DNA from 2 places in the Streptomyces sp. NPDC048523 genome. Region 1 is predicted to be linked to the other one. Evidence: riboswitches for the same ligand, from Rfam matches in the RefSeq annotation. Region 1 holds a riboswitch; the other holds the start of a gene.
The links. A riboswitch is a leader RNA that binds a small molecule or an ion and turns the genes downstream of it on or off. The one in region 1 is predicted to bind glycine.
Positions count from the first base shown of each region.

Region 2: it holds a riboswitch for glycine, as region 1 does, so the genes downstream of both, gcvT (glycine cleavage system aminomethyltransferase GcvT) here and gcvP (aminomethyl-transferring glycine dehydrogenase) in region 1, are expected to answer to the same signal.

Region 1 is NZ_JBICWQ010000016.1:7,231-22,944, reverse strand. It holds gene ACGFWE_RS41525 (LacI family DNA-binding transcriptional regulator) at 1-331, shown strand, start outside; gene ACGFWE_RS41520 (endo-1,4-beta-xylanase) at 1,352-2,395, opposite strand; gene ACGFWE_RS41515 (carbohydrate ABC transporter permease) at 2,453-3,286, opposite strand; gene ACGFWE_RS41510 (sugar ABC transporter permease) at 3,283-4,281, opposite strand; gene ACGFWE_RS41505 (extracellular solute-binding protein) at 4,288-5,583, opposite strand; gene ACGFWE_RS41500 (amino acid transporter) at 6,490-8,442, shown strand; gene ACGFWE_RS41495 (molybdopterin-binding protein) at 8,490-8,909, shown strand; gene gcvP (aminomethyl-transferring glycine dehydrogenase) at 8,964-11,849, opposite strand; glycine riboswitch at 12,025-12,119, opposite strand; gene ACGFWE_RS41485 (PRC-barrel domain-containing protein) at 12,243-12,620, shown strand; partial or broken gene ACGFWE_RS41480 (DNA polymerase IV) at 12,536-14,064, opposite strand; gene ACGFWE_RS41475 (MerR family transcriptional regulator) at 14,123-14,821, opposite strand; gene ACGFWE_RS41470 (bifunctional nuclease family protein) at 15,085-15,558, opposite strand; gene ACGFWE_RS41465 (MerR family transcriptional regulator) at 15,635-15,714, opposite strand, start outside.
Region 2 is NZ_JBICWQ010000013.1:72,059-87,772, forward strand. It holds gene ACGFWE_RS39835 (Ig-like domain-containing protein) at 94-1,326, shown strand; gene ACGFWE_RS39840 (Ig-like domain-containing protein) at 1,489-2,733, shown strand; gene ACGFWE_RS39845 (enoyl-CoA hydratase-related protein) at 3,007-3,774, shown strand; gene ACGFWE_RS39850 (ATP-binding protein) at 4,037-4,540, shown strand; gene ACGFWE_RS39855 (polysaccharide deacetylase family protein) at 4,594-5,331, shown strand; gene ACGFWE_RS39860 (YncE family protein) at 5,331-6,539, shown strand; gene ACGFWE_RS39865 (GNAT family N-acetyltransferase) at 6,510-7,190, opposite strand; gene ACGFWE_RS39870 (EF-hand domain-containing protein) at 7,365-7,583, shown strand; gene ACGFWE_RS39875 (MOSC domain-containing protein) at 7,945-8,487, opposite strand; gene ACGFWE_RS39880 (glycoside hydrolase family 25 protein) at 8,515-9,072, opposite strand; gene ACGFWE_RS39885 (L-serine ammonia-lyase) at 9,296-10,663, opposite strand; gene glyA (serine hydroxymethyltransferase) at 10,720-11,982, opposite strand; gene gcvH (glycine cleavage system protein GcvH) at 11,997-12,374, opposite strand; gene gcvT (glycine cleavage system aminomethyltransferase GcvT) at 12,473-13,591, opposite strand; glycine riboswitch at 13,757-13,854, opposite strand; gene ACGFWE_RS39905 (AAA family ATPase) at 14,037-14,705, shown strand; gene ACGFWE_RS39910 (enhanced serine sensitivity protein SseB) at 14,773-15,564, shown strand.

The sequences.
Region 1 (15,714 bases):
GGGGTGCGAGAAGCTCCTCGACCTGCCCGACCCGCCGACCGCCGTGTTCGCGGCCAGCGACCAGATGGCCCTCGGCGCGATCGAGGCGCTGAGGAGGCGGGGTCTGCGGGTGCCGGAGGACATGAGCGTGGTGGGTTTCGACGACCTTCCGGAAGTCCGCTGGTCGGCACCCCCGCTGACGACCGTGCGCCAACCTCTCGCCGACATGGGCAAGCTGGCCGCCCGCACAGTCCTCGAACTGGCCCGCGCCGAACACCCCCACTCACCCCGCGTGGAACTGGGCACCGAGCTGGTGATCCGCTCCAGCACGGCCCCACCGGCCACGGCCTGACATGCCGGCAGAGTCCCCGAACCGGCCCGCGAGGTACTCCTGGGACTCATCGTGCGCGAGACCGGAGCGAACTGGCGGTGGGGTCGCACGGCGTTGGAACCCGGGACCGGGCCGGCAGCGCGGACGCGCCTCTGATGGTGCGGTCGAACACGACACCACCGGCCACTGCCCAACGGCCCAGGGTGATGCCCCCCCGACACCGCCACACCCACCCGCGCGAAGCGGCCCCGCCGACGACGGTCCATCACACACCGGGCAGCTGAAGCGGTACCCGACCGATCCGCCAAGCCATCCAGAGGGCGAGCCCAATACGGCGGCCGGCTCCCGCCGAGTGGGTGCGGACGGCCGACCTCGCCCGGCCTGACCGGACCAGGCGAGAACGCTCGGCCCCCACCGACCTGGGCCGGACAGGTATTTCTGGCGCGGCCTTTCCGGGCCAGGCCAGAACGATCGGCTCCCTCCGAGCCGCGGCAGCGGGCACTTCCGGCGCAGCCCGACCGGACCAGACGGATCGGCCCCCGCCGACTTGGGACGGGCAGGCTTTTCTGGCGCGGCCTTTCCCGGCCAGGCCAGAACGATCGGCTCCCCCGGAGCCGCCACAGGCAGACACTTGCCGCGCAGCCCGACCGGCCCGAGCCAGAATGCACGTCTCCCGCCGCCGGAAGCCAGCGGACGGTTCCCACTCCGCCTGACCGGGACAGGGCAAAACGCCCCCTCCCGCCCAAGCGGCGCGAGCGTCCGGCTCTTACCCAACCCGATCAGGCCGAGCCAGAACGATTGCCGACCGAGGGGAGCTGCGAACGAACGACTCCCCCGCAACCCACCCGGACCGAGCCCAGAACCCGTGCGGAGGGCATCGCCACGCACCGGCTCGCCCGGCACCCAGGCACTCCCCCATCCAGCGAACCCCGCCCGGCCGGCTGGGCGCAGCCCGGGTCCCTGCGCTCCTCCTCGGACCGTCAGTCCGAGTCGGCGGCGGCGCCCCGGCAGGACAGCGGAGACGCCGCAGCCACCCGCCCCCTACTTCAGCGCCGCCCGGATCGCGTAGTACGCCGGCTTCGGCTGGAACTGCTCGTCCCAGGGCAGCGCGGCGCCCTCGCCGTCGAAGAACGCCGGGATCCAGGAATACTTGTCGGTGTAGTCCCAGATGGTGATGCCGACGCACCGTCGCACCGCGAGGCACGCGTCGGTCACGTCGGCGTACCAGTCGGCCTGTTGGGCCAGCTTCTCCTCGGTCGCGGGCAGGATCATCCGGATGTCGACCTCGGTGAGCGCGGTGTCGAGGCCCAGCTTGGAGAAGCGGCGCAGGTTGTCCTCCAGCGTGGTCGGATAGCCATACTGGAGCGCCAGATGGGCCTGGAGGCCGATGCCGTCGAGCGGGACGCCCTGCGCCTTCAGCTGCTTGGCCAGGTTGTAGTAGGCGTCGCTCTTCGGGCCCACGCCCTCGATGTTGTAGTCGTTGAGGTAGAGCTTGACCTTGGGGTCGGCCTGGCGGGCCCAGCGCAGGGCGTCGGCGATGTAACCGGGGCCGAGGGTCTTGTAGAAGACGCTCTCCCGGTAGGTGCCGTCCTCGTTGAAGGCCTCGTTGACGACGTCCCAGGCGAACACCTTGCCCCGGTAGTGCCGTACCTCGGTCTGGATGTGCTTCTTCAGTACGGGCCTCAGCTCGGCCGCCGTCCACTCCCGCGAGGTGATCCAGTCGGGCAGCTGGCTGTGCCAGACGAGGGTGTGGCCGCGCACCTTCTGGTGGTGCGCGCGGGCGAGGTTGACGATCTCGTCGCCCGCGGTCCAGTCGAAGACGCCCTGCTGGGGTTCGGTGGCGTACCACTTCATGCCGTTGCCGGGCGTGATCTGGTCGAACTCGCTGCCGAGGATCTTCTTGTACGGCTCGTCGACGAGCTCGGGGTTGTCGGTGGCACTGCCGAAGTAGCGGCCGTGACGCTGGGCGAGGTCGGCGAGGGTCTGCGGCTTGCCGTGGGCCTGGGCGGCGGGCCCGGTGGCGATGCCCGCGGCGACCAGGACGGCCGCGAGGGCTCCGGCGAGTCTGAGACGGTTCTTGCGCATGTGGTGCGACTCCTCACGTGCGGGTGGGTGTGAGCCGTACTGTCGAGGGCGCCGGGGTCATCCCTTCGTCGCGCCCGCGGTGAGGCCGCCGACGAGCTGGCGCTCGGCGACCGAGTAGAAGGCGAGGGCGGGAACCATCGCCAGGACGAGATAGGCGAAGACACGGGCGTACTCCGCGGAGTACTGGCCCTGGAACTGCTGCACGCCGATGGGCAGCGTCCACCAGGTGTTGTCGGTGAACACCAGCAGCGGCAGCATGAAGTTGTTCCAGCTGGTGACGACGGCGAGCACCGAGACCGTGCCGAGCGCGGGCCGTGCCATGGGCAGCAGCACCCGCCAGAAGAAGCCGAAGGGGCTGCACCCGTCGAGGGTGGCCGCCTCCTCCAGCTCACCGGGGATCTCCCGGAAGAAGGCCCGCAGGATGATGATCGTCATCGGCAGTCCGAAGGCGGCCTGCGGAAGGATCACGCCCAGTGGGTTGTCCAGCAGACCGAGTGAGCGCAGGAGCAGGAACAGCGGGAGCACCGCCACCGCGAAGGGGAACATCAGCCCCATCGTGAAGAGCGTGAACAGCGCCTCCCGGCCGCGGAAGGCGAACCGCGCGAAGGAGAACGCGGCCAGCGCGGACGCGGCGACCACCAGCACGGTCGTACCGACCGCGATCAGGGTGCTGCTGCCGAGCAGCCGCCAGAAGTCCGAGCCGGCGAGAATGTCGGTGTAATTGCCGGTCCGCCAGTGCTTCGGCAGTCCGAAGGGGTTGCTGGAGAGCTCGTCGGTGGACTTGAACCCAGAGAGGACCGCGTACACGAGGGGTACGACCATCACCGCGCCGACGGCGATGAGGACCAGGTGCAGGGGCAGGGTCCGAGCGGTGCTGTTGCGGGCGGTCATCGGCCGTCCCCCCTCATCGTCGTGGTGGCCCCTTCGAGGTCGCGGCGGAGCACGAACCGCTGGTAGGCGAGGGCGAAGACGAGGCAGATGCCGAACATGACCACGCTGATCGCGCTCGCGTAGCCGACCTGGTAGCGCTTGAAGCCGTACTGGAACATGGTCACGGCCATGGTCTCGGAGTGGTGGTCGGGGCCGCCCTGGGTGACCACCCACACCAGGTCGAAGAGCTGGATGGAACCGATGACGGACAGGAAGACGCTGATCCGCAGGGTGGGCGCGAGGAGCGGCAGGGTGACGTTGCGGAAACGCTGCCAGGGACTGGCGCCGTCGATGAGGGCCGCCTCGGTCAACTCCCTTGGGATGGACTGGAGTCCGGCCAGGTAGAGCATCATGTGGAAGCCGAAGTACTTCCACATCATGACCAGGAAGAGCGTCGCCATGACGTAGGAGGGATCGGCGAACCACAGCCCGCCCAAGCCGTCCAGGCCGACCGCGCCGAAGATGTGGTCGGCGAGACCGGAGTCCGGGGCGAAGACCATGCTGAACAGCACGCCGGTGATCGCCTCGGACAGGACGTAGGGGGCGAAGAACAGCATCCGGTAGACGGCTCTGCCGCGCAGCTTCTGGTTGAGCAGGACCGCCATGGCGAGCGCGAACGGCAGCTGGAACGCGAGGGACAGCACGACCAGGACCAGGCAGCGCCACAGGTCGCCCAGGAAGACCGGGTTGTCGAAGAGATCCGTGAAGTTGTCCATGCCGACGTAGTCGGAGGGCATGCCGAAGCCGCCCCAGCGGAAGAACGCGGCGTACAGCGCGAACAGCATCGGCAGCAGGACCATGCCGATGAACAGGACCAGCGCGGGCAGTTGGAAGCCGACCGCGGTGAGCCAGTGCAGTACGCGCCGACGGCCCCGCCCCCGGGCCCTGACCGATTCCGGGGGCGGGAGTTCGGTGCCCGGACCGCTCCGCTTGTCTGCGAGGAACGTGGAGGTCATCTCGGGCTACTGCTCTTCCTTCGCCGTCTGCGTGATCGACTGGGCGACCTGTTCCGGGGACTTGGAGCCGGCGATCAGCGCGGCCACGCTGTCGTTGACCTCCTGGCCCACGGCGGGCGCGTACGCCTGGTCGAGATAGAGCTGGAAGCCGGTGGCGGCCTTCAACTGGGCCTGCACGAGCTTGAGGTTGGGGTCGGTCATGGCCTTCTCCGCGTTCGGGAGCACGGGAAGGACGCTGGTCTTCTTGACCAGTTCCAGCTCGGTCGCCTCGGAGGCGAAGAACTTCAGGAAGTCGACCGCCGCCTGCGGGGCACCCCGGCGCAGGGCGTGTCCGCCGCCGCCGCCGAACACCTCGGTGATGGCGCCCTTGCCGCCCTCGACCGCGGGGAAGGGGAAGAAGCCCAGGTCGTTACCGAGCCCCTTGCCCGAGTCGGCCTCCACGGACGGGGCCCACTGGCCCATGAGTTCCATGGCCGCCTTGCCGTTGCCGACGGCCGCCGCCTGGCCGGTGGGCGTGGAGTAGGCGGCGTTGAGGAAGCCCTTCTGGAAGGGCTGGAGGGCGACGAGTTCCTTGAGGTGCCGGCCGGCCTCGACGAACCCGGCGCCGGTGAAGTCCTTGTCCTCGCTGGCCTTCTGGAGGGCGTCGATACCGGCGGTGCGCATCGCGAGGTAGGCCCAGTAGTACATGCCGGGCCACTTCTCCTTGCCGGCCAGGGCGATGGGCGTGATGTTCTTCGCCTTCAGCTTGCTCACGGCCTCCAGGAAGCCGCCCCAGGTGGTGGGGGGCTCGCTGACACCGGCCTGCTGGAAGAGCTTCTTGTTGTACCAGAAGCCGATCATGCCCATGTCGAAAGGAATGCCGTAGACCTTGTCGTCGAGGATGTACGGCTCCTTGGTGACCTTCAGCAGACCGTCGGCCCACGGCTTGGTCCGGTCGGTCAGGTCCTCGACGAGCCCCGCGTCGACCTGCTGCTTCAGGACGCCGCCGCCCCAGGTGTGGAAGATGTCGGGGAGCTTCCCGGAGGCGGTCAGCGCCGTCATCTTCGACTTGTAGGCGTCGTTCTCCAGCTGAACGATCTTTATCTTGACCTTGGGGTTCGCAGCCTCGAACTTCTTGGCGAGGGCCGCCCAGACACTCTTCGACGGCTCGGTGGTGGAGATGTTCCACCACTCCACCGTGGTCGTCCCGTCGGACGATCCTCCGTCCGAGTCGCCGCCACAGCCGGTCAGTGTCGTCATGCCCAGACCGGCCGCGGCGGACGCCGCCAGAAAGCCACGGCGGGACAGTGCCGGGTCGCCCATGATGCGCTCCTTGAGTACGGGACGGAGCCGTCCTTGTCCGTCCTGCGGTCCGAAAGTTTCGGAATAGATCCAGAAAGCTTCGCTGCTGCCGCACCCTAGAGACAGCTACGGAACGGTGGCAACCCCCTGTGCGGGGGGAATGTTCGCGGATCGAGTCGCCAACTCACCCCCGGACGGGCTTGCTTCGGAGAACAGGACCGCTTGCCGTACGAACACTTGCCGTGCGGGCGCCGATCCGCGGCGCTTCACGGGACTCCCTCCGGCGCCGGGACATCCGGGCGCGGGCACCCCGCGACGACCACGCACCGAGCCCGTGACAAGGACCGGATCGGCCCGCAGCACACCCGGCCGGGGGTAACCTCCGATGGCCGGGGCGCCGCACATCTGACGCCATCCGACCCGCCCAAACAGCCGAAACATTCGGTAGCACGGGCGAACATTACGAAGCCCTCCGCGCGAAGATTCCCCACGGACGGCATCACCTGGGCCCAGAACTCTTGCACCGGCTAGGGGCCGGGGTGACCGGCAGTGACGTCCCCGTCCGTGCGCGGCGGCGTCGCCGTCCGTGCGCGCCGACGTCGCCGTCCCGGACTCTCGGCGCTGCCAGGTTTCGGGCCCGGGTTCATGCAGCCCCTCCACGCCTTCGCGCCCGCCGTAATTCCCCGGCCCCGCCATGACTCTGCGTGTCCACCGCCGCCGTCCCACCCACACGGCTCGCGCGGGAACGCGCGTCCCCCTCATCTGGCTGATCACCCGCCGCCGGACCCCACGACCCGAGTCTTAACGGAAGTTTGACGCCCGTAGGCCCTCCAGCCAGAGGCCCGAACGTCACTCTCCGCTTACGCTGTTCCCGCCGTCAGACGGGCGGCCGGATCCGAGCCGAGCAGCACCCCAGGAGCACCGCCGATGGCCCTCACCGAAGACCCTCCCTCCGGTCGTCTGCGTGCGTGGATGCTGGAGGGTCTGTCCGACATGGGCAAGGGCGGCGGCCACACGGGCCCGCACGCCCAGCCCGAACCCCCGCACCAGGGCCAGTCCTGGTACCGGGTGATGTGCCTGACCGGCGTCGACTACTTCTCCACCCTCGGCTACCAGCCCGGCATCGCCGCCCTCGCGGCCGGCCTCCTCTCCCCCGTCGCCACCATCGTGCTCGTCCTGGTCACCCTGGCCGGCGCCCTGCCGGTCTACCGCCGCGTGGCCGAGGAGAGCCCCCACGGCGAGGGCTCCATCGCGATGCTGGAGCGCCTGCTGTCCTTCTGGCAGGGCAAGCTCTTCGTCCTGACCCTGCTCGGCTTCGCCGCCACCGACTTCCTGATCACCATCACGCTGTCCGCGGCGGACGCCTCGACCCACCTGATCGAGAACCCCCATCTGACCGGCGCCCTGCACGACCAGAAGATGCTGATCACCCTCGTCCTGGTCGCCCTGCTCGGCGCGGTCTTCCTCAAGGGGTTCCTGGAGGCGATCGGTGTCGCGGTCGCCCTGGTCGGCCTGTATCTCGGTCTCAACGTCGTGGTGGTCGCGGTCGGTCTGTGGCACGTCATCACAGCAGGGCATGTGATCACGGACTGGTCCAGCGCCCTGACCGCCGAGCACGGCAACGTGTTCGCCATGGTCGGCGTGGCCCTGCTCGTCTTCCCCAAGCTCGCGCTCGGCCTGTCCGGATTCGAGACCGGCGTCGCCGTCATGCCGCACGTCAAGGGCGAGGCCGGCGACACCGAGGAGCGTCCGACCGGCCGGATCCGCGACACCAAGAAACTGCTCACCGCCGCCGCCCTGATCATGAGCGTCTTCCTGATCGCCACCAGCTTCATCACCACCCTCCTGATCCCGGAGAAGGAGTTCGAGTCGGGCGGCCAGGCCAACGGCCGCGCCCTCGCGTACCTCGCCCACGACTACCTGGGCGGCGTCTTCGGCACGGTCTACGACATCTCGACCATCGCCATCCTGTGGTTCGCCGGTGCCTCCGCGATGGCCGGCCTGCTCAACCTGATGCCCCGCTACCTGCCCCGCTACGGCATGGCCCCGCACTGGGCCCGCGCCGTACGCCCCATGGTCATCGTCTTCACCCTCATCGGCTTCCTGGTCACCTGGATCTTCGATGCCGACGTCGACGCCCAGGGCGGCGCCTACGCCACCGGCGTCCTGGTCCTCATCAGCTCCGCGGCAATCGCGGTGACCATCGCGGCCCGCAAGGCCGGCCAGCGGGGCTGGACGATCGGCTTCGCGGTCATCTCGGCGGTCTTCCTCTACGTCACCGTCGCGAACGTCATCGAACGCCCCGACGGCGTCAAGATCGGCGCCTGCTTCATCGCCGGCATCATCCTCGTCTCCCTGCTCTCCCGGCTGGCCCGTGCCTTCGAGCTGCGCGTGACCAGCGTGCGGCTGGACACTATGGCGGAACGTTTCATCCGGGACGTCGCCAGCCGCAAGATCCGCTTCATCGCCAACGAACCCGACCAGCGTGACCAGGCCGAATACCGCGACAAGGTCGAACAGATCCGGGCCGACAACGACATTGCCGGCGAGGACTTCGTCTTCGTCGAGGTCACCGTCCTGGACCCCTCCGAGTTCGAGGCGGGCCTGACCGTCCGCGGGGAGGTCCTGCACGGCCGCTACCGCGTCCTGACCCTGGAGTCCTCCTCCATCCCGAACGCCCTGGCCGCCCTCCTCCTGCATGTCCGCGACATCACCGGCTGCACCCCCCACATCTACTTCGAATGGACCGAGGGCAGCCCCTTCCACCAGTTCCTGCGCTTCTTCCTCTTCGGCCAGGGCGAGGTCGCCCCCGTCACCCGGGAGGTCCTGCGCGAGGCGGAACCCGACCGCGCCCGCCGTCCCCGCGTCCACACCGGCTGACCCGCACATACCCGACATGCGCCGCGTACAGCCCTAAGTTGATGCCCATGATCCTGAGCATCCGCAACCAGCTCCCCGGCACCGTCACCACCGTCACCCGGGGCGAGGCCATGGCGACGGTCAAGATCCGCCTCGACGGTGGGCAGGACCTCACGGCCGCGATCACCCTCGATGCCGTGGAGGATCTCGGCCTCGCCCAGGGTTCTGCCGTGCGCGCCCTGGTGAAGTCGACGGAGGTCTCCCTCGCCACCGCCCCGGTCCGGGGCCTGTCCATCCGCAACCAGCTCCCGGGCACGGTCACCGCCGTGGCCACCGGCGCCGCCATGGCCACGGTGAAGATCGCCGTCGAGGGCGGCGAGTTCACCTCCGCGATCACCGCGGACTCCGCGACGGACCTCGCCCTGGCCGTCGGCACCCCCGTCGTCGCCCTCATCAAGTCGACCGAGGTGTCACTGGCGAAGGAGTAGACCCCACCACAACGAAAAAGGGCCCCGCCGAAACGGGGCCCTCATCGCATCGGGTCAGTCCTCGTACGCGTCCAGCGGCGGGCACGAACACACCAGGTTCCGGTCACCGAAGGCCTGGTCGATCCGCCGCACCGGCGGCCAGTACTTGTCCGCGACCGACACCCCGGCCGGGAACACGGCCTCCTCGCGCGTGTACGCGTGCTCCCACTCGCCGCCCAGCGCACCGGCGGTGTGCGGGGCGTTGCGCAGCGGGTTGTCGTCGGCCGCCCACTCCCCGGTGCCGACCTTCTCGATCTCCCCACGAATGGCGATCATCGCCTCGCAGAACCGGTCGAGTTCGGTCAGGTCCTCGGACTCCGTCGGCTCGATCATCAGGGTCCCGGCGACCGGGAACGACATGGTCGGCGCGTGGAAGCCGTAGTCGATGAGCCGCTTGGCCACGTCGTCGACGCTGACCCCGGTCGCCTTGGTCAGCGGCCGCAGGTCGATGATGCACTCGTGCGCGACCAGCCCGCCGGGGCCGGTGTAGAGCACGGGGTAATGCGGCTCGAGCCGCTTGGCGATGTAGTTGGCGGAGAGCACCGCCACCTGCGTGGCCCGCTTGAGCCCCTCACCGCCCATGAGCCGGACGTACGCCCAGGAGATCGGCAGAATGCCCGCGGAGCCCCAGGGAGCGGCCGAGATGGGCCCCACGCCCGTCTCCGGGCCGGCCGCGGGCTGCATCGGGTGGTTCGGCAGGTACGGCGCCAGGTGCGCCCGTACGCCGACCGGGCCGACGCCCGGACCGCCGCCCCCGTGCGGGATGCAGAAGGTCTTGTGCAGGTTCAGGTGGGAGACGTCACCGCCGAAGTGCCCCGGCTTGGCCAGCCCCACCAGAGCGTTGAGGTTGGCCCCGTCGACGTAGACCTGCCCGCCCGCCTCGTGCACCTGCGCGCAGATGTCGGCGACGTGCTCCTCGAACACCCCGTGCGTCGAGGGGTACGTGATCATCAGCACCGACAGCTCGTCGCGGTACTGCTCGATCTTGGCCCGCAGGTCCTCGACATCGATCTCACCGTCCTCGGCGGTCTTGACGACGACGACCTTCATGCCCGCCATCACGGCACTGGCGGCATTGGTCCCGTGCGCGGACGACGGGATCAGACACACGGTCCGCTGCTCGTCACCGTTGGCCCGGTGGTACCCGCGTACGGCGAGCAGCCCGGCCAGTTCGCCCTGCGACCCGGCGTTGGGCTGCAGCGACACCTTGTCGTACCCGGTGACCTCCGCGAGCTGTTCCTCCAGCTCGCGGATGAGCGTGAGGTAGCCCTGCGCCTGCTCGGCGGGCGCGAAGGGGTGCAGCTGCCCGAACTCGGGCCAGGTGACCGGCTCCATCTCCGTGGTCGCGTTGAGCTTCATGGTGCAGGAGCCCAGCGGGATCATGCCGCGGTCCAGCGCGTAGTCCCGGTCGGCCAGCCTGCGCAGGTAGCGCAGCATCGCGGTCTCGGAGCGGTGCTGGTGGAAGACGGGGTGGGTGAGGACGGCGTCGCCGCGCAGCAGCGCGTCCGGCAGCGCCTCCGCGGTGGCCGCGTCCAGCGTCTCGATGTCGGCCTCGACCCCGAAGGCGTTCCACACGGCACTCAGCTGGGCCCGCGCGGTGGTCTCGTCACACGCGATGGACACGTGGTCGGCGTCGACGAGGTGGAGGTTGACGCCGTTCCGCCGCGCCGCGGCCACGATCTCGGCGGCCTTCGCCGGCACCCGCACGGTCAGCGTGTCGAAGTAGGACCCGTGCACGACCTCGACCCCGCCGGCCGTCAGCCCCGCGGCGAGGATGTTCGCGTACCGGTGCGTCCGCCGCGCGATGCCCTTCAGCCCGTCGGGCCCGTGGTACACGGCGTACATCCCGGCCATGACCGCGAGCAGCACCTGCGCGGTGCAGATGTTGCTGGTCGCCTTCTCCCGGCGGATGTGCTGCTCACGCGTCTGCAGCGCGAGCCGGTAGGCCTTGTTGCCGTCGGCGTCCACGGACACGCCCACGAGCCGCCCGGGCAGGCTCCTGGCGAACTTCTCCTGGACGGCCATGTATCCGGCGTGCGGCCCGCCGAATCCCATCGGCACGCCGAACCGCTGCGTGGTCCCGACCGCGATGTCCGCCCCGAGCTCGCCCGGCGACTTCAGCAGGGTCAGCGCGAGCAGATCGGCGGCCACGGTCACGAGCGCGCCGAGCTCGTGAGCCTGGTCGATGAGCGGCTTGATGTCCCGTACGACCCCGGAGGCGCCGGGGTACTGGACGAGCACCCCGTTGATCTCACGTGCGGCGACCTCGGCCGGGATCCCGTTGCTGAGGTCGGCGACGACGACCTCCAGACCGGTCGGCTCGGCGCGGGTCCGGATCACGGCGATGGTCTGCGGCAGCGCGTCGGCGTCGACGAGGAAGAGGCCCTTCTTGTTCTTCCCCATCCGGCGGGACAGTGCCATGGCCTCGGCCGCCGCGGTCCCCTCGTCGAGCAGCGAGGCACCGGAGGTCGGCAGCCCGGTGAGGTCGGCCACCATGGTCTGGAAGTTGAGCAGAGCCTCGAGCCGTCCCTGCGAGATCTCCGGCTGGTACGGCGTGTAGGCCGTGTACCACGCCGGGTTCTCCATGACGTTACGGAGGATGACGGGCGGAGTGAAGGTGCCGTAGTACCCGAGCCCGATCATGGAGTCGAGCACCTGGTTCCGGTCGGCCAGCGACCGCAGCTCGGCCAGCACCTCGGCCTCGGTGCGCGCACCGGGCAGTTCCAGCGCATCGGCGTTCTTGATCACATCGGGCACGGCGGCGGCCGTGAGCTCGTCCAGCGAGCCGTAGCCGACCTGCGCGAGCATCTTGGCGCAAGCCTCGTGGTCAGGGCCGATGTGGCGCTGCTCGAAGGGAATTCCCTGTTCGAGCTCGGAGAGCGGAATGCGGTGGGCGGTCATTGCGGAGGCCTCCTGGTCTGACGCGACCTTCGAGGGGTACCCCGGCACGGGTACCCCGACGGCCTCCCCCTCTGTCATCTCGACCTGAGAGCTTCACCGGCCGCCCGAAGGCCGCCGGCTTTCACCGTCGGTGAGAGCGGAAGCCGTCGACACCCGCCCTGCTTTCCAGAGTGACCTCGTCCGTGCGGTACGTGAGCCTGAGAGATTCCGGGGAGGATTTGCTCCTTCGGCGCCTCCGATGGTTCCGGAGGACTCTCCCGCACGGGATCAGCAGCCGCTGGCAAGCCTACCAGCGAGGTCGCCGCACGGGTCTTCGAGTGGCCGCACACCCCGATGTGCTCTTTCGTAGTGCTTACGACCGCTTCGGATGAGTTGCGACCAAGTGGAGGGCCCGTGCAGACCGACATCGATCCGCGCAACCTGATCGGCCGCAAGGCGTTCGACCGCAACGGCACCAAGATCGGCACCGTCGACGAGGTCTACCTCGACGACGCGACGGGCGTGCCGGAGTGGGCTGCCATACGCACCGGCCTCTTCTCCCGGGACGCCTTCGTCCCCCTGGAGCCGAGCGAGCTGGTCGACGGCGCCCTGCACGTCCCCTTCGACCGCAGCCTCATCAAGGACGCCCCCGACTTCGGCGTGGGCCGCCACCTCTCCCCCGAGCAGGAACTCCAGCTCTACCACCACTACGGCCTCGACCTGGCGGCCCCACCCCCGTTCCCGGACCGGGACTTCGGCAAGCTGGCCGGCACGGGAGACGCGGAGGCCTGACCCCTTTCACCGCCTCACCGCGGCCCCGTCGGCCACCGACGGCGGTCAGCCCCACTGGGGCCATCCGCGCCCGCCAACGAACCCGTCATGCGTGTTGCGGACGTGAACCCGTCACTTCGACCAACGGCAACGGCTCGGCCGGCTCAAGCCGAGGATCATCGACACGGAACGTCCGCACGCGCCCCGGCTCCGAATCCGGCGTCTCGAACCGCACGGTCACCCTCCCCAGCCCGCTCCCCTGCACCCACCCGTGCCCGTACTCGGCATGCCGCACGTCATGTCCGGCGACCCACCGCCGCTCGACCACCACGTCCCGCTCCTCGACTGGAACGTCATCAGCCACCTCCTCGCCCCCCGGATCCGCTGCCTCCCCCGCCGCCTGGGCGAACAGATCCTCCTGAGTGAAGTCGGCAAGCCCGGAAACCCCCACCCCCAGCAACCGCACACCCCCCGTCGAGTCCACGCCCTCCAGCAACCGCAGGGCGGCCTCCTTCACCACCGCAGGATCATCCGTGGGCCCCCGCAGGGTCTCGGACCGCGTCAGCGTCGAGAAGTCGTACCGCCGCACCTTCAGCACGATGGTCCGCCCCGACAGACCGGCCTCCCGCAACCTGCGCACACACCGGTCCGCCAACCGCTGCACCTCGAGCCCCACCCGAACCCGGTCATGGATGTCCACGTCGTACGTGTCCTCCACCGACACCGACTTCGTCTCCCGCTCCGCCACCACGGCCCGCTCGTCCCGCGCCAGCGCCATGGCGTACAGGCCGTGGCCATGTGCCTTCCCGAGCAGCCGTACGAGCTCGTCCTCCCCCGCCTCGACGATCTCGTCGACGGTATGGATCCCGGCCCGCCGCAGATGGTCCCCGGTGGCCGGCCCCACCCCGGGCAGGGTCCGCACCGACATCGGCCCGAGCAGCGCCCGCTCGGTGCCCGGCTCGATCGCCACCAGCCCGTCCGGCTTGGCCTGCTCGGAAGCGATCTTCGCGAGCATCTTGGACGCGGCCAGCCCCACCGACCCCGTGAGGCCTGTCCCGGCCCGTATGTCGGCCCGCAGCTTCGCCCCGACCAGCCGCGCCGACGCCTCGTCCCAGGCCGCTCCACCGGCCTCCAGATCGACGAACGCCTCGTCCAGGCTCAGTGGCTCCACCAGCGGCGACAACGCCCGCAGCAGCGCCATCACCTGCTCGCTGATCGCCTTGTAGAACCCGAAGCGCGGCACGAGATACGCGGCGTTCGGCGCGAGCCGTCTCGCCTGGGCCATGGGCATCGCCGAATGCACCCCGAACACCCGGGCCTCGTAGGACGCGGTGGCCACCACACCGCGCGGCCCCAGCCCGCCCACGACGACCGCCTTCCCGCGCAGACTCGGCTTGGATGCCTGCTCCGCCGAGGCGTAGAAGGCATCCATGTCGAGATGCAGGATCGTGGGCGCTTTTCTCACATGTCCGATGCTGCCCTACGCCACTGACAATGCACCGCCGATGCGAGCGGGGCAGACGTCAGACCGCCCGGTTCCGGCGCCTGGCCAGCTCGTCCGCCGGGTTGTGTCCGATGAGCGTCTCGCCGGTGTCGATGCGCTCCCCGTGCAGCTGCGACAGGGCGCTCTCGACATCCCGCCACACCACGCCCACGGCGATCCCGAAGATCCCCTGGCCGCCCTGGAGCAGCGCGTGCACCTCGTCGGGCGAGGTGCACTCGTAGACCGTGGCCCCGTCGCTCATGAGCGTCATGCGCTCCAGGTCCTGGAAACCGCGCTCACGCAGGTGCTGGACCGTGGTGCGGATGTTCTGCAGCGACACACCGGTGTCGAGGAACCGCTTGACGATCTTCAGGACGACGACGTCCCGGAAGCTGTAGAGCCGCTGCGTCCCCGACCCGTGAGCAGGCCGCACGCTCGGCTCCACGAGCCCGGTGCGCGCCCAGTAGTCGAGTTGCCGGTAGGTGATGCCGGCCGCCGCACAGGCCGTAGGGCCGCGATAGCCGATCTCCTCGGACGCCATGGACGTCGCCCCTCCGCTGCTCGGCACGGCCGCCGGTCGCTGCGGAGCGTGATCGGCCGCGCTGCCCTGAAACGGGCTGCCGTGATGGGGATCCCCCCAACTCGAACGCAGTTGAGAGCTTGGGGGAGGGTACGGACCGCTTGCCCCGAGACTCCGTCCGGGGGCACCCCCAGCCGTACCGTCGCCGCTGCTTCTCACGCCGACCTCCGTCCTTGACCTGCCTTCTCGACGGTAGGCAGTCACCAGGGGTGCGTCAACGATCGCCACACTCGGCACGCCGAGTGATAATCACCCTAGGAGTGGTTTCCCGTGCCCCACCGCGGGGAAAGGCTAGCGGGTTGCGCTCCGAACGGGCCGCAGGACGCTCTCACGCGCCGGTGGCAAATGCCGGCATTTCCGTGACGACCGGACACGGCCGAGCCGTCACGGACCACTGATCCGCCGGCTCGGTCGCATCCGTCTCACTGACTGCTGGTGCCGAAGTCCTCGGGGGAGATCTGGTCGAGGAACTCGCGGAACTTCTCCACCTCGTCCTCCTGCTCGTCCGGAATGGCGATACCGGCGTCGTCGAGCACTCCGTCGCTGCCGTAGATGGGCGTCCCGGTGCGCAGGGCCAGCGCTATGGCGTCGGACGGCCGCGCGCTCACCTCGACCCCGCTGGCGAAGACCAGCTCCGCGTAGAAGACGCCCTCACGCAGGTCCGTGATGCGCACTTCGGTGAGCTCCTGGCCGACCGCCTCCAGCACGTCCTTGAACAGGTCGTGGGTCAGCGGTCGTGCGGGGGCCATGCCCTGCTGCGCGAAGGCGATGGCCGTCGCCTCCCCCGGCCCGATCCAGATGGGGAGGTAGCGGTCGCCTCCCACTTCACGCAGGAGCACGATCGGTTGGTTGGAGGGCATTTCGACCCGGACACCTACGACATCGAGCTCGTTCACACAGCAACCCTAGGCCGTGCCCGGGACGTTTGGGTAGTCGGGCAGGAAACGGGTGACGATCCGGCCCCCGGCACCCTCAGGGCAGGCGCACGCCGAGCGCGGTCTGCACAAGTGCCGCGTGCAGCTTCACGGTCAGCCCCGCGAGTTCCTTGGCGC
Region 2 (15,714 bases), on a different contig from region 1:
GACGGGGTGGTGGTCGGACTTTACGGGGCGTTTTCTCGTAGGGGTGCGGCGCGCCGACGTTTCTCCCGGGTGGCCCCGGTCGTTGGGGTTCCCGTGAGGCATGGACATGGGCGCGCTCGGCGCGCAGGGGCCGCTCTGGCCGCCGTAGTGACATGGGCGGGACTGCTGGCCGGGGCCGTCGGCTGTACGGCGGGCGGGGACGGCGGGATCGGGGGTGTCGGTGGGTTCGGGAAGCCGCCCGCACCCGAGGACGTGATCAGGGTCGTACCCGACGACGGCACCAAGGGCGTGCCGCCCGAGGAGCGGCTGGGGGTCCGGGTGCCCGGCGGCCGCCTGGAGTCGGTCACCGTCGTCAAGTCCCAGGACGCGCAGGACTTCCCGGTGCCCGGGCACATCTCCGACGACGGCCTGCGCTGGGAGCCCGACGAGGCACAGCTGGCGCTGGCCGCCGAGTACACCGTCGACGCGGTCGCGCTCGACGCCCACGGCCGCCGCTCGGCCCGGCACACCACCTTCACCACCTACGTCCCCGAAGAGCGCTTCGTCGGGTACGTCAGCCCGGAGAACCGCTCCACCGTCGGCACCGGGATGATCGTCTCCCTGGAGTTCAACCGGGAGATCGAGGACCGCGCAGCCGTCGAGCGCGCCGTACACGTCACCTCGAAGCCGCCCGTCGAGATCCGCCCGCACTGGTTCGGCCACGGCCGCCTCGACTTCCGCCCCGAGCACTACTGGACGCCGGGCACCCGCGTGACGGTCGCGCTGCGACTGCGTGATGTGGAGGGCGCGTCCGGCGTCTACGGCCTGCAGGACCGGACCTTCTCCTTCACCGTCGGCCGCAGCCAGGTCTCCCTCGTCGACGCGGCCCGGCACACCATGCAGGTCAGACGGGACGGCGAACTGCTCGCCACCGTGCCGATCACCGCCGGCGCCCCGAAGACGACCACCTACAACGGCAAGATGGTCGTCACCGAGATGCTCGAAGTGACCCGCATGAACAGCCGCACGGTCGGCTTCGGCGGCGAGTACGACATCCCGGACGTCCCGCACGCCCTGCGGCTGACCGACTCCGGCACCTTCCTGCACGGCAACTACTGGGCGCCCACCGCCCCCGGCAGGGTCAATGTCAGCCACGGCTGCGTGGGCCTCAGGGACGTGAAGGGCGGCAGTTCGGACACGCCCGCGGGCTGGTTCTTCGACCGCAGCCTTGTCGGGGACGTCGTCGAGGTCGTCCACAGCAATGACAAAAAGGTCGCTCCCGACAATGGCCTCGGGGGATGGAATATGGGCTGGAAGGAGTGGAAGGCGGGCAGCGCGGTGAAGTAACCGGGCAGGGGGGCGGCCCGTCCCGACTCTCCCTCGGAGTTGGGACGGAATGGTGACCTTGGACTTACACGATGCTCAAAAGTCTGCGGTTAATATTCGCCGACGCGTCGGTAGAACGCGTAGGGGAGCGGGCCTGACCAGGCCCTTCGAGGGGAGAAACACTTGAACGTGCGACCGATATCGGGGGCGTCGGTTGACGCGCGGGGGCGCGGGGCCAAGGGACTGTCGGCGCTGATACTCGGCGTTCTGCTGCTGGGCGTCACCGCCTGCGGCGGGGGGGATTCCGGTTCCGGTTCCGGTGACTCCAAGGCCGAGAAGGGCAACTCGTCCGCCACCGGGACCAAGCAGTCCGAGGCGGTCGTCTCCATCACCCCGAAGGACGGGGCGAAGTCCGTCGACACCAGCGGTGCCCTGAAAGTCGGCGCCGCCAAGGGCAAGTTGACCGAGGTGCAGGTCAAGGACGCCAAGGGCACCGCGATAGCCGGGAAGATAGCCGCCGACGGCGCCTCCTGGACGCCGTCCACCCATCTCGCCTCCGGCACCAAGTACTCGGTGCACGCGGTCGCGAAGGACGCCGAGGGCCGCACGGCCGCCGAGGACTCCAGCTTCACCACCCTGACCCCGAAGAACACCTTCATCGGCACGTTCACGCCCGAGGACGGCTCGACGGTCGGCGTCGGAATGCCGTTCTCCGTCCGCTTCACCCGGGGCATCACCAGCCCCGAGGACGTCGAGAAGGCCATCACGATCAAGACCTCGCCGGCCGTCGACGTCGAGGGCCACTGGTTCGGCAACGACCGCCTGGACTTCCGTCCCGAGAAGTACTGGAAGGAAGGCACCAAGGTCACCGTCGACCTCAACCTCAACGGGGTCGAGGGCCGCGACGGCGTCTACGGCGAGCAGAACAAGACCGTCTCCTTCACCATCGGCCGCGACCAGGTCTCCGTCGTCGACGCCAAGAAGCACACGATGAAGATCACCCAGGACGGCCGGACCATCAAGACCCTCAAGGTCACCACCGGCAAGCCCGGTTACGACACCTGGAACGGCCAGATGGTCATCAGCGAGAAGCTCGCGGTGACCCGGATGAACGGCGAAACGGTCGGCTACGGCGGCGAGTACGACATCAAGGACGTCCCGCACGCCGCCCGCCTCACCGACTCCGGCACCTTCATCCACGGCAACTACTGGGGCGGCGACGCCTTCGGCAACTACAACGCCAGCCACGGCTGCGTGGGCCTGCGCGACGTCAAGGGCGGTTACGACAGCGGTGTCCCGGCCGCCTGGTTCTTCAACCACTCGATGATCGGCGACGTGGTCGTGGTCAAGAACTCCGACGACGCGACGGTCGCACCGGAGAACGGCCTCAACGGCTGGAACATGTCGTGGGAGAAGTGGAAGGCATAGCCCGCACGACGACCAGCGGCCCCGGTGCGCGGTACGGCACCGGGGCCGCTGCGACGATGCCGTCAAGGTGGGCGATCGCACCGGCCGGTCGTCGTCAGCCGCGTGCTGTGTCTGTCCGACGGCGACCCCTGACCTCCGGCCGGGTGCGGGCGACCGTACCCGGCCGGTCGTTGGCCGCCGCGCTGTGTTTGTTTGCGGGCACCCTCCGGACCTCCGGCCGAATGTGGGCGACCGCACCGGCCCGTCGTCGTTAGCCGCCGTTAACCTGCTGGCATGACCGTGAATCTCGAAGTCGCCGAAGGTGTCGGCACCATTCGTCTCGACCGACCGCCCATGAACGCGCTGGACGTGGCCGTCCAGGACCGGCTGAAGGAGCTCGCCGAGGAGGCGACCCGGCGCGAGGACGTGCGCGCGGTGATCGTGTACGGCGGGGAGAAGGTGTTCGCGGCCGGTGCGGACATCAAGGAGATGCAGGCCATGGACCACACCGCGATGGTCCTGCGCGCCCGCGCCCTGCAGGACTCGTTCACGGCGGTGGCTCGCATCCCCAAGCCGGTGGTCGCGGCCATCACCGGTTACGCCCTGGGCGGCGGCTGCGAGCTCGCGCTGTGCGCCGACTTCCGGATCGCCGCGGAGAACGCCAAGCTGGGGCAGCCGGAGATCCTGCTCGGCCTGATCCCCGGCGCCGGCGGCACCCAGCGCCTCGCCCGGCTGATCGGCCCGTCCAGGGCGAAGGACCTGATCTTCACGGGTCGTATGGTCAAGGCCGACGAGGCGCTGACGCTCGGCCTCGTGGACCGGGTCGTGCCCGCCGAAGAGGTGTACGCCGAGGCGCACGCTTGGGCGGCGAAGCTCGCGAAGGGACCGGCGATCGCGCTGCGCGCCGCGAAGGAGTCGATCGACACGGGACTCGAGACCGACATCGAGACGGGCCTCGCGGTGGAACGGAACTGGTTCGCGGGTCTGTTCGCCACGGAGGACCGCGAGCGGGGCATGAAGAGCTTCGTCGAGGAGGGCCCCGGCAAGGCGAAATTCCTCTGAACCCCTTGCAATTGACGCGACGTCTGATCCGGGTCCCTCGATGGGGCGGTTTATGGGAGCCTTAACACACCCTTAAGTCTGCCTTGTCGAGGGAGTCCGTGGATTGCCTCCCAGCGAGCCTCCGCCGCAGCTCAGAAGGGCTGTCGAAGGCGTCGAAGTGCCAATGGCATATGCCGATCACCGCCAACGGAACGAAGCATTCCGGGGGGTGTATTCGTCGGGAACGGCCCCGGAGGGCGCTGTGGGCGGCCATGATGGGGGCATGGCGGGGCTGGAGGGTTTCGAACAGCCGCGGGGAGACAGCCGAACGACGGCGGCGCGCTGGTCTCCGGCGGTCGAGGACGAGCACGCACTGAAAGCGCTCGAACTGTTCGGAAATCCCACGGAGGCCGAGGTCCCGCTGCCGTCCCGGCCGGAGTCCGCGGCGGCCGCGCGGCGCCTGACCCAGGTGATCGTCCTCCGTCACTGGGGACTCACTCCCAAGATGGCCGAGGACGCGGTGTTACTCGTGTCCGAGCTGGTCGGCAACGCGGTACGGCACACGGGCGCGCGGGTGTTCGGTCTGCGGATGCGGCGTCGGCGGGGGTGGATCCGGATAGAGGTCCGGGACCCGTCACGCGGACTGCCCTGTCTGATGCCGGTGCAGGAGATGGATCTCAGCGGGCGCGGACTGTTCCTCGTGGACAAGCTGTCGGACCGATGGGGCGTCGACCTGCTGCCTCGTGGAAAGACGACATGGTTCGAGATGCGGGTGGCCGATAGGTAGTCGGTGGGTAGCCGGTGGGTCGATCAGCGTCAATCTCCGGCATAACCCCTTAAATGGGGCGAGTGACCGCTACCGATCGTCGGGCCGTGCTCCTCGCCACCGCTGGGCTGACGCTGGCCGCGGGATGTGCGACCAGGAACGCCGTCGCTCACCCGGCCCACTCCGCCGCCACGGCCTCCGCCCTGCCCGCCCTGAACGCCCAGCTCACCCACGGTCCCCGCGACCGCCCCCGTGTCGCCCTCACCTTCCACGGCAACGGCGATCCCGCCACCGCCCGCGCCCTGCTCACCGAGGCCGAGAAGCACGGCGCCCGTGTCACCGTGCTCGCCGTCGGCACCTGGCTCGACGCGCATCCCGACATCGCCCGGCGCGTCCTCGACGGCGGACACGACCTCGGCAACCACACCCTCCACCACCTCGACATCAACGCGATGTCCGAGGCCCAGGCCAGAGCGGAGATCGTCGGCTGCGCCGAACGGATCCGGCGGCTCACCGGGTCGGTCGGGACCTGGTTCCGCCCCTCCCGTACGCCCACCGCCTCCCCGCTCGTCACGCGGCTGGCCCGGGAGGCCGGCTACCCCCACGTCCTCTCCTACGACGTCGACTCCCTCGACTTCACCTCGCCCGGCGCCACCGCCGTCGCCCGCAAGGTACTCGCCGAGATCCGCGAAGGATCCGTGGTGAGCCTGCACTTCGGGTACGCCGACACGGTCGCCGCCCTCCCCGTCGTACTGGAAGAACTCGACCGGCGCGGCCTGGCCGCGGTGACCACCACGGAGTTGTTCAGCTGATGCCCCCCACCCTCCTGAAGCGCCGCCTCGTGCGGAGCACCCTGATCGCGGGTGCCGCGTTCGTCGCCCTCGCCGCCTGCGGTACCGGGACCGAGAGCGGGGTGCATGAGGCCGTCGGCACCAAGGCGGCAGTCCCCGCCCCCGTGAAGCCGGTGAAACCGGTGAGAAAGACGGTCGACGGGCTGCCCGGGATGCCGCCCGTCCTCGACCCGAAGGACGTCTACGCGGCGGACCGGCCGAACAGGCTGTCACCGGTGGTCAAGGACTTCCCGTCGCGGGTCTACGTGCCCAACACCGAGTCCGACACCGTCTCCGTGATCGACCCGAGGACGTACGAGGTCGTCGAGACGATCCGGGTCGGGCGGCAGCCCCAGCATGTCGTTCCCTCGTGGGACATGAAGACCCTCTGGGTCAACAACGACCGCGGGAACACCCTCACCCCGATCGACCCGAGCACCGGGAAGGCGGGCAGGCCGGTCGACGTGCACGACCCGTACAACCTGTACTTCACGCCGAACGGCAAGTACGCGGTCGTGATGGCCTCCCTCGACCGCGAGCTCGTCTTCCGCGACCCGCACACCATGGAGCGCAGGAAGACCGTGCCGGTCAGCTGCTACGGCGTCAACCACGCCGACTTCTCCCCGGACGGGAGGTACTTCATCGTGTCCTGCGAGTTCAGCGGTGAGCTGCTGAAGGTCGACACCGAGAAGATGGAGGTGGTCGGACAGCAGAAGCTCCCCTTCCACGGGGCCATGCCGCAGGACGTCAAGGTCTCACCGGACGGGAAGCGGTTCTACATCGCGGACATGATGGCCGACGGGATGTGGGTCCTGGACGGCGACACCTTCGGCAAGCCGGCCCTGCTGCCCACCGGCAAGGGCGCCCACGGCCTCTACGTCAGCCGCGACTCCCGCGAGATGTACGTCTCCAACCGCGGCGAGGGGACCGTCTCCGTCTTCGACTTCACCGAGAACCGGCTCACCACGAAGTGGCGCCTCCCCGGCGGCGGCAGCCCCGACATGGGCGGCGTCTCCGCCGACGGCAAGGTCCTGTGGCTGTCCGGCCGCTACAACTCCGAGGTCTACGCCATCGACACCCGAACCGGCGCCCAGCTCGCCCGTATCAGGGTCGGCAGCGGACCGCACGGGCTCGCGGTGTACCCCCAGCCGGGGCGGTACTCACTCGGTCACACCGGCATCTTCCGCTGAGCGGTCGAGGAGCTGTGGGGCCGCGGCGAGCAGCACCGCCTCCGCGCCCACCGGACGGTAACCGGCCGCCTGGAACGCCCGCATGCTGCGGGCGTTCCCCGGGGACACCTGGGCCCACAGCGGCTCCTCGGCGAGATGCCTCGCCGCGTTCACCAGCGCACGCCCCAGACCCCGGTGCCGTACGTCCTCGTCCACCTCGACCGAGACCTCAAGACGGCCGCCGACCCCGCGCCCCGTCACCAGCACGCCGCCCGGCGCCGTCCAGGCACGAATGCCGTCACGCCGCCTGCGGGCGTAGACGACCCGGGGGTGGTCGGGGTCCTCGATCTCCCTCAGCGTGAGCGGCGGTTCGCCCGGGAGCGGGTCGCCGACCAGCATCGCGTCGATGGTCTCGGACCTGCGCCCGGTCCGGTCCAGGAAGGCGGTCAGGAACCGCGGGTTCATGGTCGCGGCCAGCGCGTCGCAGTCCAGGCCGCGCAGGGTGGCGTGCACCCACTCCGGGTCCTCGTCGGTGAAGACGACCGAGTGCGCAGTGAAGGACAGCACGCCCGCGTCCCGGTGGCACTCCTGCGGTACGACCGTCGTGCCGCCGTCCGCGGGCGGGAAGACCCCGCGGGCCGCCGCGTCGAGAATGTCCCGCAAGGTCTCCATCACACCGCTCCTCGAGTCGCCACCCAGTGGATGGCCCACCCTCGCAGACACGATCGAGGACGGCACCGCGGTTTTCCCCGGTGGTCGCCGTACTGGAGGTCCGGGCGGGCCGCTAATCTGACCTGCGGCAGCAAGCCAGCAGGACACGACAAAGGCAAGAAAAGGGGCGGACCGGTGGCGCACATCGACATCGAGGAAGCACGCAAGCAGTTCGAGCGGATCGATGCGGACGGTGACGGCTCCATCACCGCCGCCGAGTTCAAGTCCGCCCTGGCCCAGGGCGGCGACTGGAACGTGACCGAGTCGGTCGCCGAGGCGATCATCAAGAGCCGCGACCTGAACGGCGACAAGCTCCTGTCGTTCGACGAGTTCTGGGCCTACCTGAACAAGTAGAGCCGACGGTGAGGGGGGCGCCCCGACGGGCGCCCCCTTCGTCATGCCCGGCCCCGGCCCCGGATCCGTACCGTCCAGGGCGTCGATCAGCTGCTCGCGGCCCGGCAGGTCGAGACCGGTCGCCGACTCGTCGAGCAGCAGGAGCCGCGGCTCGGGCATCAGCGCGCGGGCGATGAGAGTGGGGAGTTCACGCCGGTCCTGCGCGAGGGCCTGGTCGAGCTGCTGGCCCTGACCGGCCTGCGCGACGACGCCCCCACACCGCGGACGAGGCCCACGCGGCGCTGGTCCGGGCGGTGGCCGACGGGGACGCGGAGGGGGCGGCGGAGATCCTGCGGGGGGAGCTGGAGGATCCGTTCGCGGGCTAGACGATGTCCAGCGCCCGGTGCGGACCCTCGGGCAGCTCCACCCCCACGGCGTCCCCGGCCCGCACCACACCCCCGCTGACCACCACACTCATGATCCCGGACCGGAACAGCGCCCGGCCGTCGTCACTCCGGCCCACGACCTGCTTCAGCAGCCCCTTCTGGAACCCGTCGATCTGCGCGCACGGATTCCGCAGCCCGGTCACCTCCACGACGGCCTCGTCGCCCAGGTGCAGCAGGGTCCCCACCGGCAGCCCCAGCAGATCGACGCCACGCGTCGTGACGTTCTCCCCGAGCTGCCCGGCGCCGACCTCGAACCCGGCCTCACGGAGTTCCTCGAACAGCTCCTCGTGCATCAGGTGTACTTGCCGGAGGTTCGGCTGCGAGGGGTCCTTCCTCATCCGGAACCGGTGCTTGACCGTCGCCCCGCCGTGGACGTCCCCCTCCACCCCGAACCCGGCGAGCAAGGTGATGCTCTCCCGGTTCGGCTTCGTGAACGAGTACGTACCGTTGCTGCTGACCGCAGTGATCGTCCTACCCATGCCCGAAGCCTATGCGCGGCCCCGGGGTCAGGCGTCGGTGGCCCACTCGCGCAGGGCCGCCTTGCTCGCGAAGTCGGCGACGTTCTTGTCCACGGGGTCGTCGGTGTACTGGTGGAAGCGCCACTTGGCCTTGATGCGGGGTTTGCCGGCCGTGACGTAGTCGGCGATCCAGAGGCCGTCGCCGGCGTACGACGTGGTGTCGACCGTCAGCCAGTAGTGCCGGTTCGTGTAGAGCACGACCCGGTTGTTCGGGCGCAGCTGCTTCACCTTGCGGATGAAGCTGTCCTTCTCCGCGTTGCTGGCGTGGGTGCCGTCGCCTGTCGTCTCCCAGTCGACCGCGAGGATGTCGCCGCCCTTCTCGGGGGCGTGTTTGACGAAGTACTCGGCCTGGGCGGTGAGGTTGCCGGGCCACAGGAAGTGGTAGAAGCCGACGACCAGCCCGGCGTCGCGGGCGTGCTTGGTCTGGGCGGAGAGCTTCGGGTTGGTGTAGGAGCGGCCCTCCGTCGCCTTGACGAAGACGAAGGAGAGGCCCTCCGTGCTGTAGGAGGAGGACTGGTAGGCGCTGACATCGATACCTCGGAGCATGTGGGGGCTCCCTGAAGTGTGGGTGGGGGGACGGGAGTTGATGATGCCCCACATGTCGGCGGAGGAACCTCGACTGCGCGCGGGCGCCGGTCCGGGCGGCACGGCAACCTGCGCCGACCGCGGGACACGCCGTACTGGTCTGTCATGACCGGAATGCAGTGAACTGTCGACAGGGGGAACGTGTCGCTACTGCTCGCTCGCGCCGGGGCGAACCTCGCCCGCCTCAGCACTCGATGATGTTCACCGCGAGCCCGCCCCGGGCCGTCTCCTTGTACTTCACGCTCATGTCGGCCCCGGTCTCCTTCATGGTCTTGATGACCTTGTCCAGGGACACCTTGTGCGAGCCGTCGCCCCGCAGCGCCATCTTGGCCGCCGTGACCGCCTTCACCGCGGCCATGCCGTTGCGCTCGATGCAGGGGATCTGGACCAGGCCGCCGACCGGGTCGCAGGTCAGGCCCAGGTTGTGCTCCATGCCGATCTCGGCGGCGTTCTCGACCTGTTCGGGGGAGCCGCCGAGGACCTCGGCGAGGGCGCCCGCGGCCATCGAGCAGGCCGAGCCGACCTCGCCCTGGCAGCCGACCTCGGCGCCGGAGATGGAGGCGTTCTCCTTGAAGAGCATGCCGATGGCGCCGGCCGCCAGCATGAACCGGACGACACCCTCGTCGTCGGCGCCGGGCACGAAGTTCATGTAGTAGTGGAGCACCGCGGGGATGATGCCGGCGGCCCCGTTGGTCGGGGCGGTCACCACCCGTCCGCCCGCCGCGTTCTCCTCGTTCACCGCCATCGCGTAGAGCGTGATCCACTCCATGGAGTGCGCCAACGGATCGCCCTCGGCGCGCAGTTGGCGGGCGGTGACGGCGGCCCTGCGGCGCACCTTGAGCCCGCCCGGCAGGATGCCCTCACGGGACATGCCCCGCGACACGCACGCCCGCATGACCTCCCAGATCTCCAGCAGCCCGGCCCGGATCTCGTCCTCGGTGCGCCAGGCCCGCTCGTTCTCCAGCATCAGGGCGGAGATCGACAGACCGGTCTCCTTCGCCAGCCGCAGCAGCTCGTCGCCGGTGCGGAAGGGGTACTTCAGGACCGTGTCGTCCAGCTTGATCCGGTCCGCGCCCATGGCGTCCTCGTCGACGACGAACCCGCCGCCCACCGAGTAGTACGTCTTCGACATGAGCTCGGCGCCCGAGGCGTCGTACGCCCACACCGTCATGCCGTTCGCGTGGTACGGGAGGGCTTTGCGGCGGTGCAGTACCAGGTCGTCGTCGAAGGAGAAGGGGATCTCGCGCTCGCCGAGCAGCTTCAGGACGCCCGCGGCCTTGATCTCCGCCACCCGCTCGTCCGCGTTCTCCACGTCCACCGTGCGCGGGGAGGCACCCTCCAGGCCGAGCAGCACCGCCTTCGGGGTGCCGTGGCCGTGGCCGGTCGCGCCCAGGGAGCCGTAGAGCTCGCAGCGCACCGAGGCGACGGAGGACAGCAGGTCCTCATTGCGCAGGCGGCGGGCGAACATGCGGGCCGCGCGCATCGGGCCGACCGTGTGGGAGCTCGACGGGCCGATGCCGATCGAGAACAGGTCGAAGACCGAGATGGCCACGGGAACTCCTTCACAAAGGGTGGGGGCACACGTCGTCGGGTGCCCCCACCGTGGAACTACTTGTTCAGGCCGGCGTACAGCGGGTGCTTGTCGGCGAGGGCCTTCACCCGGGCCTTGAGCGACTCCGCGTCGTACGACGGCTTCAGCGCCGACGCGATGACGTCCGCGACCTCGGCGAAGTCCTCGGCCGTGAAGCCGCGGGTGGCCAGGGCGGGCGTGCCGATCCGCAGCCCCGACGTCACCATCGGCGGGCGCGGGTCGTTGGGGACGGCGTTGCGGTTGACCGTGATGCCGACCTCGTGGAGACGGTCCTCGGCCTGCCGGCCGTCCAGCTCGGACTCGCGCAGGTCGACGAGGATGAGGTGGACGTCGGTGCCGCCGGAGAGCACGTCGATCCCGGCCTCCCGGGCGTCGTCGGCCGTCAGACGCTCGGCGAGGATGCGCGCACCGTCCACCGTACGCCGCTGGCGCTCCTTGAACTCCTCCGAGGCCGCGACCTTGAAGGACACCGCCTTCGCCGCGATCACATGCTCCAGGGGGCCGCCCTGGAAGCCCGGGAAGACGGAGGAGTTCAACTTCTTCGCGAACTCCTTCTTCGCGAGGATGATCCCGCCGCGCGGTCCGCCCAGCGTCTTGTGTGTGGTGGAGGTGACCACGTCCGCGTACTCGACGGGGTTCGGGTGCAGCCCGGCCGCCACCAGGCCGGCGAAGTGGGCCATGTCGACCCACAGGTACGCCTCGACCTCGTCGGCGATCCGGCGGAACTCCGCGAAGTCCAGCTGCCGCGGGTACGCCGACCAGCCCGCGATGATCACCTTGGGCCGGTGCTCCTTGGCGAGCTTCTCCAGCTCGGCCATGTCGACGAGGCCCGACTCGTCCACGTGGTAGGCGACGACATTGAACTGCTTGCCGGAGAAGTTCAGCCGCATCCCGTGGGTCAGGTGACCCCCGTGCGCCAGGTCCAGGCCCAGGATCGTGTCGCCGGGCTGGGCCAGCGCGAACAGGGCGGCCTGGTTCGCGGAGGCCCCGGAGTGGGGCTGCACGTTGGCGTACTCGGCGCCGAACAGCTCCTTGACCCGGTCGATCGCGATCTGTTCGGCCACGTCGACGTGCTCGCAGCCGCCGTAGTAACGGCGGCCCGGGTAGCCCTCGGCGTACTTGTTGGTGAGGACCGAGCCCTGTGCCTCCATGACCGCGAGCGGAGCGAAGTTCTCCGAGGCGATCATCTCGAGGGTGGACTGCTGACGGTCCAGCTCGGCGTCGACCGCGGCGGCGATCTCCGGGTCGAGTTCGTGCAGGGGGGTGTTCAGTGCGGACATCGGGTGCGGACTCCTCAGCCGGCGGAAAAGGCGGTGTACTCGTCGGCGGAGAGCAGGTCGGCCGGCTCCTCCGAGACGCGTACCTTGAACAGCCAGCCACCCTCGAAGGGGGCGGAGTTGACCAGTGCCGGGTCGCTCACGACGTCCTCGTTGACCTCGGTGACCTCACCGGAGACGGGGGAGTACAGGTCGCTGACCGACTTGGTCGACTCCAGCTCGCCGCAGGTCTCGCCGGCGGTCACCGTGTCACCGACCTCCGGGAGCTGGACGAAGACGACATCGCCGAGCGCGTTGGCCGCGTGCTCGGTGATGCCGACCGTCGAGACGCCGTCCTCGGCGCCCGACAGCCACTCGTGCTCCTTGCTGTAGCGCAGCTGCTGGGGGTTGCTCATGGCCTGAATTCTCCTGTACGCGGGGGAGTGCTGGTGAAGGGGGGACTGCGGAAGGCGTGCGTGAGCAGTGACTCTGTGCCCAGCATCACCTACGGCGGCTACTTCTGGCGCTTGTAGAACGGCAGCGCCACGACCTCGTACGGCTCGTGGCTGCCCCGGATGTCCACACCGACACCCGTCGTGCCGGGCGTCGCGTGCGCGGCGTCGACGTACGCCATCGCGATCGGCCTGCCCAGCGTGGGCGAGGGGGCACCGGAGGTGACCTCGCCGATCACCTCGCCGCCCGCGACGACCGCGTACCCGGCCCGCGGGACGCGGCGCCCCTCGGCGACGAGCCCGACCAGGACGCGCGGGGGGTTCTCGGCGGCGCGGGAGGCGGCTGCCTCGAGCGCCTCGCGCCCCACGAAGTCCCCCTCCTTCTCGAACTTCACGACCCGCCCGAGCCCGGCGTCGAAGGGGGTCAGCTCCCGTGAGAGTTCGTGCCCGTACAGCGGCATGCCCGCTTCCAGGCGGAGCGTGTCCCGGCAGGACAGCCCGCAGGGGACGAGCCCGACGCCCTCGCCGGCCTTGGTCAGCGCCTGCCACAGCTCGACCGCGTGCTCCGGCTTCACGAACAGCTCGAAGCCGTCCTCGCCGGTGTACCCGGTGCGCGCGATCAGCGCGGGCACCCCGGCGACCGTGCCCGGCAGACCGGCGTAGTACTTGAGGCCGTCCAGGTCAGCGTCGGTCAGGGACGCGAGGATGCCGGGGGACTCCGGTCCCTGTACGGCGATCAGCGCGTAGGCGTCCCGGTCGTCGCGCACCTCGGCGTCGAAGCCGGCCGCGCGCTCGGTCAGCGCGTCCAGCACGACCTGGGCGTTGGAGGCGTTGGCGACCACCAGGTACTCGGTCTCGCCGAGCCGGTAGACGATCAGGTCGTCGAGGATGCCGCCGTCGGCCTGGCAGATCATGGTGTAGCGGGCCCGGCCGACACCGACCGAGGCGATGTTGCCGACCAGGGCGAAGTTCAGCAGCCCGGCCGCCTGCGGCCCGGTCACGGTGATCTCGCCCATGTGGGAGAGGTCGAAGAGCCCGGCTTTCGTGCGTACCGCGGTGTGCTCGTCGCGCTCGGAGCCGTACCGCAGGGGCATGTCCCAGCCGGCGAAGTCGGTCATCGTCGCACCGAGCGAGCGGTGCAGGGCATCGAGCGCGGTGAGACGGAGTTCAGAACTGCTCATCGGACGGTCGTCTCCAAGGATCCCAGGACATGGGTGTGACGGGCGAGGTATTCCTCCCCATCTGTCATCGGAACCTGAGAGGTTCGCCCCGGCCACACGAGTGGCCGGTGGCTTGCACCGTGGGTGGGGCCACCGTCGAGTCGGCGGCCCGCTTTTCAGATGTGCCTCGCCCGCGCGGTAACGGGGCCTGAGAGATTCAAGGGAGGGACTTGCTCCTTCGGCGCCCGGGTACACGTACCCCGGGACTCTCCCGCGCGGATTCAAGCGGCCGGTATGCAGTTGGCGCCGACATCATTGCACGCATCCGACGCCCACGGCAGGGCCGCCTCGGCCCCTCCCTTCTGTAACCGGCTCGTGACGGTACGCGTACAGAAACACGAGAGATCATCCATTACCTTCTCTTTACGCTCGGTGGGGAGGGGAAGCCCGACCCCGGAGGAGGACGATGACGGTGAACAGGACCACGGCGTACGCGACGACCTCGGGGCTCGCGCTGCCCGAGCAGCCCGCGGCCCCGGCGGTCGAGACCCCGGGGGCCCGCCCGGTCGTCCGTGACCTGCGCGACCGCGCGGGCCGCAGTCCGCACGCCCTGCTCTTCGGCCCCGGGGACCTCGTCGTCATCACCGGCCTGCCCGGCAGCGGCAAGTCCACGCTGATGAGGCGTGCGGTCAAAGGCATCCGGATCGACTCCCAGGACACCCGCGACCGCTGGGACGGCCGGCTGGCCCGCTTACTGCCGTACGCCGCCTACCGCCCCCTGGTCCGGCTCGCGCACTACGCCGCACTGCGCCGCGCCCTGCGCTCCGGCGAGGGAGTGGTGGTGCACGACTGCGGGACGCAGGCCTGGGTGCGGGGCTGGCTGGCCCGCGAGGCGCGGCGCCGGGGCGGCACCCTGCACCTGCTGCTGCTCGACGTCACCGCGGACACCGCGCTGGAGGGTCAGCGCGAGCGCGGCCGGGGGGTCTCGCGGTACGCCTTCCTGCGGCACCGGGGGGCGGCCGCCCGGCTGATCCGCTCCGTGGAGCGCGGCGACCTGCCCCAGGGCTGCGGTTCGGCGGTGCTGATCGACCGGGACGCGGCGGACGTCCTGCGGCGGATCGGGTTCACGGGCTGAGCCACACATCCTCCGCACCCGCTAGCCTTTCAGCCACATCAGCGGTTCACAGCAGGCGGTCACACAGATGGACTTCCCGGCGGATCTTCCCGCGCACTTCCCGGCACAGTCGGCACACCCCCATCCGCACGGCGGATGGCCCGGCAACGAGCTGGAGGAGGTGCTCTCGGCCTCCCTCGGCATGCCCTCGGCGGGCGCCCGGATCATCGAGGTGCTCGGCCGCAGCTTCGTCTGGATCCCCCTGCCGAACGGCGGCGGCCCGCACAGCGGCCCCCTCGACCTGCCCACCCTGGAGATCGAGGGCCAGGCGTACGTCCCGGTCTTCAGCTCCGAGGAGCAGTTCCGCCAGGTCGTCGGCAGCCATCTGTCGTACACCATCGCCCCGGCGGTCGAGTTCGCCCGCGGCCTGCCCCCGCACGTGGGCGTCGCGGTGAACCCCGACGGCGTGGTCGGCGTCCCCCTCCCGCCCGCCGCCGTCGCCGAGCTGTGCCGGGTGGGCCGCACCCCGCTGGACGGGCCCAACACCGGCGGCCGGGTCAAGCTCTACGAGCCGGACTGGCAGGACGACCCGGTCGACTTCCTGGCAGCCGCGTCCGCCGAGTTCGCGGCCACGGGAGTGGTCCTCACGGCCCGCCGCTGCCTGGCCGCCATCGAGACCGCCGACCCGGTCATGTTCGTGGGCGTGGAACTCTCCCAGTGGGAGGGCGACCTGCGCACCCTGCCGATGGACGCCCTCGGCCGGGCCCTGGGGCGGACCCCGGTGCACTGGCCGGTCAACCTGGTCCTGCTCGACGTGGCGGACGACCCGGTGGGCCACTGGATGCGGGGGCAGGTACGGCCCTTCTACACGCGGGGCTAGGGCCCTTCTGATGGATCTCCGCGGCGTCGCGACGCCCGGCACGCACGCTCACCGCACGGCGCGAAGGGCCAGGTGGCTCCGCCACATGACCCTCCACGCCGCACGCCGATCGCACGCACCGAACGCCGCTCCTTCTTCCACGGAGATCCA